One region of the Psychrobacillus sp. NPDC058041 genome, then DNA from elsewhere that is predicted to be linked to it. Evidence: riboswitches for the same ligand, from Rfam matches in the RefSeq annotation. Region 1 holds a riboswitch; the other holds the start of a gene.
What was found. Region 1 has a riboswitch for preQ1 ahead of ACFVR1_RS14575 (QueT transporter family protein). Riboswitches for the same ligand answer to the same signal wherever they lie in the genome.
Positions count from the first base shown of each region.

Region 2: another riboswitch for preQ1. It lies ahead of queF (preQ(1) synthase); the one in region 1 lies ahead of ACFVR1_RS14575 (QueT transporter family protein).

Region 1 covers NZ_JBHVRO010000009.1:85,981-90,410, reverse strand. Annotated here, with positions in the region: gene ACFVR1_RS14585 (ABC transporter permease) at 1-533, shown strand, start outside; gene ACFVR1_RS14580 (glycine betaine ABC transporter substrate-binding protein) at 541-1,434, shown strand; gene ACFVR1_RS14575 (QueT transporter family protein) at 1,480-1,962, opposite strand; PreQ1 riboswitch class I at 1,970-2,014, opposite strand; gene ACFVR1_RS14570 (MBL fold metallo-hydrolase) at 2,128-3,342, shown strand; gene ACFVR1_RS14565 (DUF3006 domain-containing protein) at 3,329-3,577, shown strand; gene ACFVR1_RS14560 (polysaccharide deacetylase family protein) at 3,737-4,430, opposite strand, start outside.
Region 2 covers NZ_JBHVRO010000005.1:91,261-95,690, forward strand. Annotated here, with positions in the region: gene queE (7-carboxy-7-deazaguanine synthase QueE) at 1-424, opposite strand, end outside; gene queD (6-carboxytetrahydropterin synthase QueD) at 417-890, opposite strand; gene queC (7-cyano-7-deazaguanine synthase QueC) at 894-1,553, opposite strand; PreQ1 riboswitch class I at 1,605-1,648, opposite strand; gene queF (preQ(1) synthase) at 1,675-2,175, opposite strand; PreQ1 riboswitch class I at 2,303-2,349, opposite strand; gene ACFVR1_RS09725 (DUF899 family protein) at 3,098-3,997, shown strand; gene ACFVR1_RS09730 (threonine aldolase family protein) at 4,060-4,430, opposite strand, start outside.

The DNA.
Region 1 (4,430 bases):
TTCCCTTAGGTATTTTTGTTGCAAGGTATCGAAAGTTCGCCGAGCCAGTGATAGGAATTTCGGCTATTTTTCAAACAATTCCTAGTTTAGCGTTATTCGGTTTTTTAGTGCCGTTAATCGGGATTGGCACAAAAACAGCATTAATTGCATTGATTATTTACGCACTTTTACCAATTTTACGCAATACATACACTGGGATTATTAGTATAGATGGATCGATAATTGAAGCAGGGCAAGGAATGGGAATGACAAAAAGCCAATTACTATGGCAAATTGAGTTTCCTCTTGCTTTGCCTTTTATAATGGCTGGCATACGAACAGCCACTGTTTTAACTGTTGGGATTGCTACGCTGGCGACATTTGTTGGGGCAGGGGGCTTAGGTGATGTTATTTACCGTGGTTTGCAGTCTTATAATAACTCACTCGTTTTAGCAGGAGCATTACCTGTTGCTTTATTGGCTGTTTTATTTGATTTTGCATTGAAATTAATAGAGAAAAAGTCCACACCAAAAGGATTAAATACTGGAGGATGATTGAGAAATGAAAAAGACGTTTTTAGCGATTGGGATTGCAACAACTGTTTTATTAGGGGCATGTTCTAGCTCGAATGATGCACTTGTTATAAGTGGAAAGCCTTGGACTGAACAATATATACTACCACAAGTTTTAGGGCAATATATTGAAGCGAAGACAGACTATAAGGTGAAATATAAAGAGGGGCTAGGGGAAGTGGCTATCATGACCCCCGCTCTCAAAAAAGGTGATATAGACTTGTATGTCGAGTATACAGGAACCGGATTAAAGGACGTTCTAAAAGAGAATTCAGAGGTTGGAGAAAGTTCGGAAAGAGTATTACAGCGAGTGAAAAAAGGATACGAAGATAAGTTTGATGCGACTTGGCTTAGTCCACTAGGTTTTGAAAATACGTATACATTAGCTTATACGAAAGGTAAAAACTACGATGCAAAAACATATTCTGACTTAGTTGAAATCTCTAGAACAGGAAATATGGTCTTCGGCGCCCCGCATGCATTTTATGAACGTCAAGGAGATGGTTTTGATGATTTTATTAACTCGTATCCTTTTACATTCACAAAAACGGAAAGTCTCGATCCAAATGTAATGTATGAAGCATTAAAGAACGGAGATGTAGATGTTATACCTGCATTTACAACAGACGGTAGAATTGAACGTTTTGAGTTACAAACAACTGAGGATGATCTAGGATTTTTTCCAAAGTATGACGCTGCCCCTGTCGTTCGATTAGAAGCACTAAAAAAGTTCCCAAAGCTTGAAAATGTATTGAATGAACTTGCAGGAAAAATAACAGAAGAAGATATGTTAAAAATGAATGCCCGCGTAGATATTGATGGAGATAAACCAGAAGATGTTGCACATGACTTTTTAGTTGATAAAGGATTATTAAAGAAATAAAAAAAGCACCGGATTCTAATATAAATAGAATCCGGTGCTTATTGATTAAAGTAGAGCTTTAAAATTTAAGCGTTTATTTAAAGCAGTCATCACTGGGATACCGACTACTAGTACAACGAATTCACCGAATGCAACAGTTAGCCATGTATAGAAGAATGGTAGTTGAAAGGCAAGTTGTAGTTCAAATGCGATGATAAACGTCATAAACGTAAATATCACTGTATTAAATATCATGTGTGGAATATGACCTTTAATGAATTTAGATGCAAAAATCGAAATTCCTAACGAAATGACTGAATGTGCTACTCCAAAAATAAGGTCATATGCGGCCATGGTAGAAAAAATATTAGTGATAAATACTCCTAGTACAATTCCGAAGAAATACTTTTTGTTGAACACGATTAGGTGGTTGAACATTTCGGAAATCCTATATTGTATCGCACCAAATGCTATTGGCGCCACCAGTAACGAGACTGCAATATACAGTGCAGCGATAATCCCGCTAGTTGCAAGAGTTTTTGTTTTCATTATTCATTTCTCCTTAGTTTTTTTCCGTGGGAGGTTCTCGAACCACGTTATTTGTAATGCCAATTGATAATTATATGACACTAGTAGTCGATTTGTCAAAAAAACTTTTAGCTTTGTAAACTACTATGTTAAAATGGGGGTCAGTCTTTAAAAGGAAGGTTTTACATGAAATATATTTTATTATTTATTAGTGCATGCATGATCTTTATGATGGTTGGATGTACGATGGAAACACAAACGCAAAATTTAGAAACTACAAAGGCTAGCCCAGTAAATAAGGTGAATATAGGAAAGGAAATGAGTGTCCATTTTATCGATGTAGGTCAAGGGGATTCTATTTTTATACAATCACCGGAAGGTAGAAGTATGCTTATTGACTCAGGGAAGAAGGAAGCTGGTAAAGAAGTTGTTGCTTATTTACGTGAGCAAGGAGTAGAGAAGTTGGACTATGTTGTGGCGACTCATCCAGATGCGGATCATATTGGTGGACTTATTCCAGTATTAAATTCTATTTCGATTAATAACTTCGTGGATTCAGGGAAAGTACATACTTCTCAGACATATGAGAAAATGCTACAACTTATTTTAGATAAAAAAATACCCTATATAGTGCCGAGTAGAGGGGACACAATCCCTTTAGATTCCAAAATTAAAATAACTGTTTTAAATGCAGGTGAGGATTCCAAAGATAATAATGAAGCATCTATCGTATTGAAGGTGCAGTATGGAGAGGTTTCATTTTTATTAACAGGAGATGCAGATATTAACGTGGAAAGCAGCATGTTAAAAGAGTTTGACTTGAGGTCTACCGTTTTGAAAGCAGGCCATCATGGGTCAAACACGAGTAGCTCAGATGCATTTATTCGTTCTGTTAAACCAAAAGTTACGATATTGAGTTATGGAAAAGATAACTCCTACGGACATCCAAATGCAGAAGTGGTGACTCGTCTGAAAAATGTTAAATCACAAGTTTATGCCACTGCAGAGGTAGGGAATATTGTCATTAAGACAGATGGTGTGGATTATTTTGTTTCATCTGTGGAACGAACGAAAGAAATTGAAACAACTTCAACTACACTTAAATCTGGAGTAGTTATTTCAAGCAAAGACTTGCGTGAAGAGATTATAGGTATTACGAACACAGGTAATACTACAGTGAATTTGAATGAGTGGCAACTAGTATCTGTAATTGGCAATCAAGTATTCAAGTTTCCAAATATCAATCTAGCTTCGGGGAAAACTATTTTTATTACGAGCGGTCCGAATGCTAAAGAAGGTAATGGATATGTTAAATGGACGAAGGGACAAATTTGGAGAAATGACGGAGATGCAGCGAAATTAATAAACGACAAAGGGGAGATCGTAAGTGAAGTCGAATAAATACACACTAGATCGATTCGAAGGTGACTTTGCGGTATTCTTAAAGTATCCAACTGAAACAGAAAGCTTACTTGTACCTTGTACTGAGATACATGAACTCCTTAATGAAGGAGATATTGTATCTATCTCGATCTTGAATGAAACGTATAAAATAGAACTACTAGAAAACGAAACGACTAAACAAAGAGATAAAGTTCAATCCTTATTAGAACAATTAAAGAACAACAAAAAATAGAAGTTTTTCAATTATAAAATTCACTGTTATCAAAACAAACGCGACTAACATGAATGTTACAAAATTCATGTTAGTCACGTTTATTGTGTTATTCGCGTTATTTATGTTATTCATGTTAGTTTTAGTGCCTGGCACCTGTAATAATTTTGTCATACATTGTTAGAGGGATGTGTCGTGTAGGAAGTTTTTGACGATGTGATGCTCGGGTTCGTATGTTTTGAGTGTATAACCCTCTTTTTGTAACCATTCAATTATTTGTGGTAAGGCTTTTGTTGTTTGGCTTCGATCGTGAAGAAGCACAATGATGTCTCGATCTCCTGATTTGTATGATTTTTCTATTCCTGCTTTTACGTTTTTGACTATTTGATCGGCTTCTTTGTCGGTGTATTTCCAGTCTCTTGAATCGACGTCCCAATCCCATAGTTTGTAGCCTTTTTTTATAAGTTCTGATTGCATTGTTACCGTAAGATCTGGTTTGCTGCCATATGGAACACGAACGAGTTTGGCTTCATTACCAGTCATTTGTTTGATAAGTTTTGCTCCTTCATTCATTTCATCTATGAAGGATTTGGACGACTTGTAAACTTTCTCTTTGTCATGTGTCATGCTATGTGTTCCAATATAGTGCCCATCTTTTACAACAGCATCGATAATGGGTTTGTTCTTTTTCATATAATTTCCTACAAAAAAGAAAGTTGCATGGACGTTATATTTTTTTAATATGGAGTTGTTTATCCCTGTATATCTATTTGGACCATCGTCGAACGTTAAGTAAATATTAGCTTTCGATTTTACTTCTGTTTTTGTTGGTAAAGTTGATGTCTGTTTGTTTAAAAATTGATTTAAAAAAACT
Region 2 (4,430 bases), on a different contig from region 1:
AGAGCATAGTAAAGTCCGTGGTCATTCCTGAACTAGGGGGCTTTGGTGAAATCGTCAATTCATCGATATCATACAGCCAATCCTGCCATTTGCTTCCTTGTGTCTCCACTCCGATCTTTATCTCGTTTTCTTTTAAAATAGCTATGAGTGCTTCCAAATTTCGAAGGAGTGCTGGATTTCCACCAGAAATCGTAACAAATGAAAAACCACTGCCTCCAAGACGTTTCAACTCAGACCAAATCTCTTCTGCTGTCATTTGGACAATAAGGTGTTTACCGCTGCCATCCCACGTAAACGATGAGTCACACCAGGAACAGGAGTAGTCACAACCGGCAGTTCGCACAAACATTGTCTTCTGGCCCACTACCATTCCTTCGCCTTGAATCGTTGGTCCAAAAATCTCCATAACGGGTACCTTACTCAACTTCCATCCACTCCCGTCTCGCTTCCGCATAACTTGTCGGAGTTTCATACAATCTGACAAATTCTACACGTGCCCCATTATTTCGTTGGTAATCAAGCAGTGCCTCTACCAGCTTTTGATAGATCCAAACAACGATGTTCTCTGCTGTCGTATTCATCGGTGGAAGGGTTTCATTTAAATAGCGATGATCCAAATAAATCTCTATTTTTTGCTTCCATATTTCTTTTATATCGCCAAAATCAATCATCAAACCACGTTCATCCGTGTATCCACTCAAACCTAAAACGGCACGATACGTATGGCCATGAAGGTTTTTACATTTCCCCTCATAGTTGTGTAAATGATGAGCAGCATCAAAGGTAAATTCCTTACTCACGAGAATACGCTTGGAATGATAGCTCAATTGACTGCTTTGAATGTCTTCCTCTATTTTTTGGAGCTTCTCGACAATTCTAAAATCAGACATGCCTTAAGACTCCTTCTTGAAGCTTAAATACTCATCAAGCCCTTTTTTGCGGAGCTTACAAGCTGGGCATTCACCGCAGCCATCTGCTATTACACCGTTATAGCAGGTCAATGTTCTTTCTCGAACAAATTCAAGCGCCCCAAGTTGATCGGCAAGTTCCCATGTCTGTGCCTTGTTCAACCACATCAGTGGCGTATCAATAACAAAGGTATCGTCCATAGCTAAATTTAACGATACGTTCAAGGATTTAACAAAAATATCTCGGCAATCAGGATATCCACTAAAATCTGTTTCACAAACTCCAGTCACGATATGCTTTGCTCCTACTTGGCTCGCTAAAACTCCAGCAAATGAAAGAAAGAGCAGATTTCGTCCAGGAACAAAAGTCGATGGTAGTTCACCTTCTTCACCGTCTTCTACCTTTATGTCATTCCTTGTTAATGCGTTCGGTGCAAGCTGATTCAAGAGCGACATATCAAGAATATGATGCTTGATACCGAGTTCCCTTGCTATCTCCTTCGCACATTCAATTTCAAGGCTATGCCTTTGACCATAATCAAAAGTCACTGCCTCTATCTCTTTAAAACGTTCTTTTGCCCAGAACAGACAAGTCGTGCTGTCCTGACCTCCACTAAACACAATAATTGCTTTTTCCTGCTTCATCTGTAAAACTCCCTTATAACGAGAAAACAGCACCCTAAAAAGAATGCTGTTTTCTTCTTAGTTTTTTAAAGAGGGTAGCTAAAAACCTCTTTCTTCGCATGTGGACTATTCAATTTCTCAATTATCGATTATCTATTTTTTCTGGGTACAGATCATGGTTCATCAAACGGAAATTTGCCATCTCTTCGTATTTGGTACCTGGTTTTCCATAGTTGCACCATGGATCAATGGAAATTCCCCCACGTGGTGTGAATTTTCCCCAAACCTCTATGTACCTTGGATCAAGTAGCTTAATTAAATCGTCCATGATGATGTTGACGCAATCTTCATGGAAATCACCATGGTTTCTAAAACTAAATAAATATAATTTTAGAGATTTACTTTCTACAATTTTTTTATCCGGTATATACGAAATATACATCGTTGCAAAATCAGGCTGTTGAGTAATCGGGCATAAACTAGTGAATTCTGGACAATTAAATTTCACGAAGTAATCACGATTAGAATGAAGACTATCTACCGACTCCAATACCTCTGGTGCATAATCAAATGAATACTGTGTACCTTGATTACCTAACAATGTTAAATCCTTTAAACCTTCTTCATGACTTCTTCCAGACATAAAAAAACCTCCCATTAAAAAGTTTCCCAGCACTTTTCAAAAGAGGTATCTACAAACATTCTATTGCAAACTTATGAGGATAAAAACAAAAAAGCCACGTCCAAATATGGACATGGCGAATAGTCATGTATCCATAGTTTTTTATAGAGGGTATGAGCTATGAACCTCTCCCGATTAAGTTCGGGTACCTTTTTATGATATAGAATACTTGTGGAAACGTCAAATAGATATTTCTCTTCTGTTCCACCCCAGATGATTTTAAATACTGAATTCACATCTCTGAGACTATAGATTTAGCGTGGAAAAGTAATCTCTAGGATGAATAGTAGAAGAGAAGCAGTGAAGAAAATGAAGAAATAGATTTGAGTAGAAATCTAAGTAATTTAAATTGATAATCTTTTTTAAGAGATTATCAAATTTTTTAATATTTTCTTCAAATTTTATGTATAAACTCGAACTAGATTGACTATATTAGTAATAGAATACGAGATTCAAGGAGGAATAGAAATGAAGAGTCCAATAGGTTTACCAGTGCAACTACCAGAAACATTAGATGAGTTATTGAAGCTATTACTACAAACAGTTGTCGCATAGGGGAGACTTTAGATTAATAATGAAACTAAGAAACATAGATAAGTAGATATTACTACTCGTGTCAGGTAGCGATATCTACTTATTCATTTTACTCCTACATTTCCCCAATCTCTCCTCTGCGAGAACTCCAAATTTCAATCCCCGTTGACCATCCTATACTATTAAGAAACTTAAGCAGACATATTAAGCACAATCTTTTTAGTTGTTCTTGAATAATCAAACATATTTATTTTCCTCTAATTTGTTTCTACCACAAGAGATCGTTTTATGAAGGAAAAAGGTTATGCGTTAGTGAATAAGTATAGTATTCGAAAAGGAGCTGAATCTTATGTCGTCCGATTTAAAATCCCAAATTGAAGCGCTTCAAAATGAAATTCTTGAGAAGAAAAAAAAACTTACGGAGCTAAGAATGTCCGTACCAGAAAGAGTTGTTCATAATTATGAATTCACTACATCCACTCATCAGCAAACTACCTTATGTGAGTTGTTTGGCAACAAGAAGGAATTAATTGTCGTTCATAATATGGGAAAAGGTTGTTCTTACTGCACCATGTGGGCGGACGGAATTAATGGTGTGTTTCATCATTTAATTGCCAAAGCGGGCTTCGTTTTAGCTTCTCCAGATACACCTGAAGTGCAAGAGGATTTTTCAGCAAGCCGGAAATGGCAGTTTCCTATGATTTCAACAAAAGAGAGTACTTTTACAGAAGATATGGGCTTTCAAAATGGGAAGTATCACCATCCCGGCGTGTCCACTTTCCGTAAAGATAACGAGGGTAATATTTATTTAATTGCACAAGCACCATTTGGACCTGGCGACGATTTTTGTTTGACTTGGCCATTGTTTGATTTACTTCCATCCGGTTCAAATGATGTCGTTGCCAAACAGAATTTAAACAGTCGCTCCCTATTCCAATTAACAAACAATATTGCAGTAGGTGTTACCGATTATCCTAATGCCGTTGAATTCTATGAGAACATTTTAGGGATGAAAAGTGAACAAACTTTAGAGAAGGAAACAAAGTTTTCAATGAGTGGTACTAACTTCTTCCTTGAAGAAAGCACGGAAAACAATACATTCTTTGAATTTGCTGTAGAGGAATTTGAAGCGGCTATGAATCTTCTATTAGAAAATAATTGTGTTATTACGAAGAAGTTCGCTGAAAAGAGCGTGATGATTGCAGATCCATATGGTTTGAAGTTTCATCTGTTTGAAATAGCAAAGTGAATTGTTTTTGTCCCTGTGTCAGACACTATTCAGAATTGTGTTTCACACAGGGACATTTTTATCTATATATTCTTCTTTATTTCCTCAACAAATGCTCTTACTTCTTCCTCTTTTGTTGCCCATGATGTTACTAATCGAATCGCAGAGTGTGTGGAATCAATCTTTTCCCATACGATAAACGAGTAATTTTTTTGAAGCTCCGCAATCAGTTCGTTCGGTAATATCGGAAAGATTTGATTGGATGGAGAATGGGTCAAAAATGAAAAATTGGCATTGTTACATGCTTCCCTAAGAATGGCTGCCATCTTATTCGCATGCTGAGCCAATTCAAAAAATAAATCATCCCGGAACAGTTCATAAAATTGAATACCTAATAGTCTCCCTTTTGCTAGAAGAGCTCCTTTTTGCTTCAAATGAAAACGAAAATCTTCTT